DNA from 2 places in the Ferrimonas gelatinilytica genome. Region 2 is predicted to be linked to the other one. Evidence: riboswitches for the same ligand, from Rfam matches in the RefSeq annotation. Region 2 holds a riboswitch; the other holds the start of a gene.

Region 1 (2,198 bases), on a different contig from region 2:
CAAGTTGGATTGCCTGGTGGTCCAGGATCTCTTCCTGACCGAAACCGCGCAGTTGGCGGATATCGTTCTGCCGGCGGCGGCCTTCGCGGAGAAAAGTGGCCACTTTACCAACACTGAACGCCGGGTTCAGCGCCTCAATCCCGCCCTCAAACCGCCAGGCGAGGCCCTGCCGGACTGGGCCATCATTCAGAAGGTGGCCCAGGCGATGGGCGCAGATTGGGATTACCGCGCCCCCAGCGACATTACCGCCGAGATCTGCCAGGTAACCCCCAGCTACCGGGGCATCACCTGGGCGCGGGCCGCAGCGGGAGAGTTGCAGTGGCCCTGCCCCTCGGAGCAGCACCCGGGTACGCCGATCCTCCACCAGGCGCAGTTCATCCGACGCCAGAAGGCCCAGTTCGCCGCCGTGCCCCATCGCCTGTCGGCGGAGGCCCCCTGCGAGGCCTACCCGCTGATCCTCAGTACCGGGCGGCAGTTGGCCCAGTTCCACACCGGCACCCTGACCCGAAAGACCCAAGGGCTGGACCAGATGGCCCCCCCCCAGGTGATGGTTTCCATCGAAGATGGCGAGGCCCTGGGGATCCGCAACGACACCCAGGTCACCGTGACCACGCGACGCGGCGCCTTGACCCTGCCGGCGCGGCTCAGCAAACAGGTGCCCAAGGGGATGCTGTTCCTGCCGTTCCACTTTACCGAGTCGCCGGCCAATGTGCTGACCCATGCGGCGCTCGATCCCTATGCGAAGATCCCGGAGTTCAAGGTCGCCGCGGCACGGCTGGAGGTGGCCTGACCGCGCCGCATTCACCACCAACACGACAGCAACAAAGGGGTCACTTCCGGTGACCCCTTTTTCATCGGTGCCCTTCGGGACAGCATGGCGATCCACTCACGGCTCACTGCATATTTGACACTCAGTTAACACCGTGATTGAATGCGGCAGTTCCCTATCCGTGGCTCGCTGCAGATGCGACCACCAAGGGACCAGAAGAGGAGCGTCAACCAGGTAGGCTGTTCGAGGTGACCAAACACCGATGATGACAGTTGAGGGGGATTGATGCCGAGGCAGAGGGTCGATTTGGCCAGACCCGCCGCCGGTTGTTGAGGCTGAATCCTCGCAACTGTCACCTTTGGTGGAGAGCTTCTGGTCTTTGCGTTACCCAAGTGGCGCCGCCTAGATGCGCCCCTGCTCGCCGCAAAAACCAGGCTTTCCGAACTTAAATAGGATTTCTAAGTTCGAGAGAGGCCCATGTCACAACCTCATTTCCAGCATCACCATGCTGCCCTGTCCGTTGCCAAGTTCGGTGGCACCAGCGTGGTGGATTACGCGGCCATGCAGCGCTGCGCAAAGCTCGTTGCCTCCCGTCCCCAGGTTCGCCTGGTGGTGGTCAGTGCCAGCGCCGGCGTTACCAACGCCCTGGTGGCACTGGGTAACCAACCCGATGCCGCCGAGCGGCAAGCGCAACTGGACACCATACGTCGGATCCAGATGGGGATCTGTCGACCGCTCAACGAGCCGGAGATCGCCACCCAGATCCAGTGCTGGATCGATGAGTTGACCACCCTGGCCGAGATGGGTCCGCAAAGCAGTGACCTCGCGGCGTGGCGGGATCAGATCCTTGCCTTCGGAGAGCGCTTCTCCTCCCTGCTGTTTAGCCGCATCCTCAACCGTGAACTGAGCCAACATGGCGGTGCCGCCTGCTTCGATGTGCGCCAGGTGATGCGCACCGACAGTCAACACGGTAAGGCGATCCCCCAACAGGAGAGCATCCGCGCCCTCTGCCAGGGTGCCCTGCTGCCCCGCCTGAGCCAACAGGTGATCGTTACCCAGGGCTTCGTCGGTGCCGACGGTAACGGTTACACCACCACCCTGGGCCGGGGCGGTTCCGACTACAGCGCCGCCCTCCTGGCTGCCGGCATCGGTGCCCAGGAGGTTGAGATCTGGACCGATGTCCCGGGGATCTTCAGCACCGATCCCCGTCTCTGTGACGGTGCACGAGCCATCCGCGAGATCAGCTTTGCCGAGGCGGCGGAGCTGGCCACCTTCGGGGCCAAGGTGCTCCATCCCGCCACCCTGATCCCGGCAGTGGCCAACGACATCGCCGTGTTTGTGGGTTCCAGCCGAGAACCGGCGCTGGGGGGCACCCGGATCCTGGCCAGCACCGAGGAGCGGCCGCTGGTGCGGGCGGTGGCCCTGCGTC
Region 2 (2,198 bases):
GGTGCTGAGCCAGCAGGCCCTGCCCCTGTCGCGACCAAGGCTGCACTCTGCAGAGATTGTGATCGGGGTGGGCCGTGGCGTTGCGTCGGCGCAGATGCCGCTGATTGAGGCGTTGGCGGATCAGCTTGGAGCGGCCATTGGCGGCTCCCGGGGAGCGGTGGACCTGCGACTGGTGGATAACGCGGTTCAGATAGGCCAAAGCGGTGCGATCATTGCGCCAAGGCTCTACATTGCCGTGGGGATCTCCGGAGCGGACCAGCACCTGGCCGGGATCAAAGACGCGGGTATCGTCGTGGCCATCGACACCGACGAGCAGACCCCGTTGATGCAGTGGGCGGATTACGCCCTGCAGGGGGATATCAGCCAATGCCTGCCGGACCTAATCGCTCTGCTAAAAAAATAATGTGACCTCGCTCACAAAGTGGCATCATCTTCTGGCAAAGCCCCCGATGGCTATGGTTAGAATGCCCCGCGGTTGTGACTATCTAGCTACAACTGCTGCCTAAGCAAGGTAGAGGTGCACTGCCTATCAGTAACCCGGACGAGGTGGATAACCGAGGACGCCGGGCCAAAGGAGTCAGTGCCGAAGTGGTCAAGGGGTCGCCCTTCACTGCTGGGGCTGTGTCGAACAGGCACAGCACTGCCATAGTGATCTCTGTTAGGAAGACAGGTCCAGATTAACTATGGAGCGCTACTGAAAGGACGGTGGATCATCTCTCATGCATTCCCCCCACGGCGTATTGCCGTGTCAGTCGCCTCCATCTTAAAAAAGATGACAATATAAAAAGATGGTTTCTTTCCAATTTGCCGATACGGCGTTCTCCCTGCTGCCCCCGTTGGTGGCCATTGTATTGGCGGTGTTGACCCGCCGTGTTCTGCTCTCCCTGGGGATCGGGATCCTGATCGGTGTGCTTCTGGTGAACGGTTTTTCACCGCTGACCTCTTTGAGTGACCTGCTCGGACGGGCAGTGGGCCTGTTCTGGAGCGATGGCGCTATTGATGACTGGAACGTGCCTCTGCTGGGCTTTTTGCTGGCGCTGGGGATGACGATTGCCCTGATCACCGCCAGTGGCGCCGCCAAGGCGTTTGCCCACTGGGCCCGCCGCCGGATCCATACCCGTAAAGATGCGCGCCTGATGACCATGGCTCTGGGCTTTGTGCTCTTCATCGATGACTACTTCAATACCTTGACCACAGGTTCCGTGGCCAAGCCGGTATCGGATGACCACAAGGTATCCCGCGAAGAGCTGGCATACGGTGTGGACAGCACCGCCGCTCCCGTGTGTGTGCTTGCCCCCATCTCCTCCTGGGGTGCCTATATCGTCGGTTTGCTGGGGGGGATCTTCGCCGCCCGTGACCTGACCGACTTCGGTGCCCTGACCAGTTTCCTGCAGATGATCCCGATGAACCTGTACGCCATCTTCGCCCTGCTGATGCTGGCCTGCGTGATCATCTTTGATATCCGTATCGGTCCCATGGCCAGTGCGGCTCAGCGCGCTCGGAGCCAGGGGCAGCTTTGGGACGCGTCCAAGGGTAACCCGCCGGGGGTGGATAAGAGCCTGCCGGAAGCGGATAACGGTTCGGTCTGGGGTCTGATGATGCCGATCCTGGTACTGATGGTCGCTTCGGTATACTTCATCCTTGCTACCGGGAACGCCGCCCTGGCGGCGGATGATCAGCCCTTCAGCCTGATGGGCGCACTGGAAAATACCGCCACCACCATGGCGCTGTTTTACGCCTCTTTGGTGAGCCTGGTGGTGGCCATCCTGATGACCCTGCGCCAGGGTGTCCGCGCCTCCGTGGTGGGCCAGGCACTGGTTAGCGGCACCAAGTCGATGCTGCCGGCGGTGTACATCCTGCTGTTTGCCTGGACCATTGCCGGTGTCATCGGTGATCTGGAGACCGGCACCTACCTGGCCTCCTTTATCCAGGCCTCGCTGCCGATGTGGCTGCTGCCGGTCCTGATCTTCATCCTGGCGGGGATCTGTGCCTTTGCAACGGGCACCAGCTGGGGCACCTTTGCCATCATGCTGCCTATCGCCGCCGATGTTGGCATTGCGGCTGACATCAGCATGGTGCTGCCGCTGATGGCCGCCGTGCTGGCCGGCGCTGTGTTTGGGGATCACTGCTCTCCTATCTCGGATACCACGGTACTCTCCGGCACCGGTGCCGGTTGCCACCATATTGACCACGTGACC

What was found. A riboswitch is a leader RNA that binds a small molecule or an ion and turns the genes downstream of it on or off. The one in region 2 is predicted to bind lysine.
Region 1: another riboswitch for lysine. It lies ahead of lysC (lysine-sensitive aspartokinase 3); the one in region 2 lies ahead of ABD997_RS07725 (Na+/H+ antiporter NhaC family protein).

The regions. Positions count from the first base shown of each region.
Region 1 is NZ_BAABLF010000005.1:392,408-394,605, forward strand. Features, by position in the region: gene fdhF (formate dehydrogenase subunit alpha) at 1-790, shown strand, start outside; lysine riboswitch at 978-1,149, shown strand; gene lysC (lysine-sensitive aspartokinase 3) at 1,247-2,198, shown strand, end outside.
Region 2 is NZ_BAABLF010000008.1:99,577-101,774, reverse strand. Features, by position in the region: gene ABD997_RS07730 (electron transfer flavoprotein subunit alpha/FixB family protein) at 1-403, shown strand, start outside; lysine riboswitch at 505-702, shown strand; gene ABD997_RS07725 (Na+/H+ antiporter NhaC family protein) at 789-2,198, shown strand, end outside.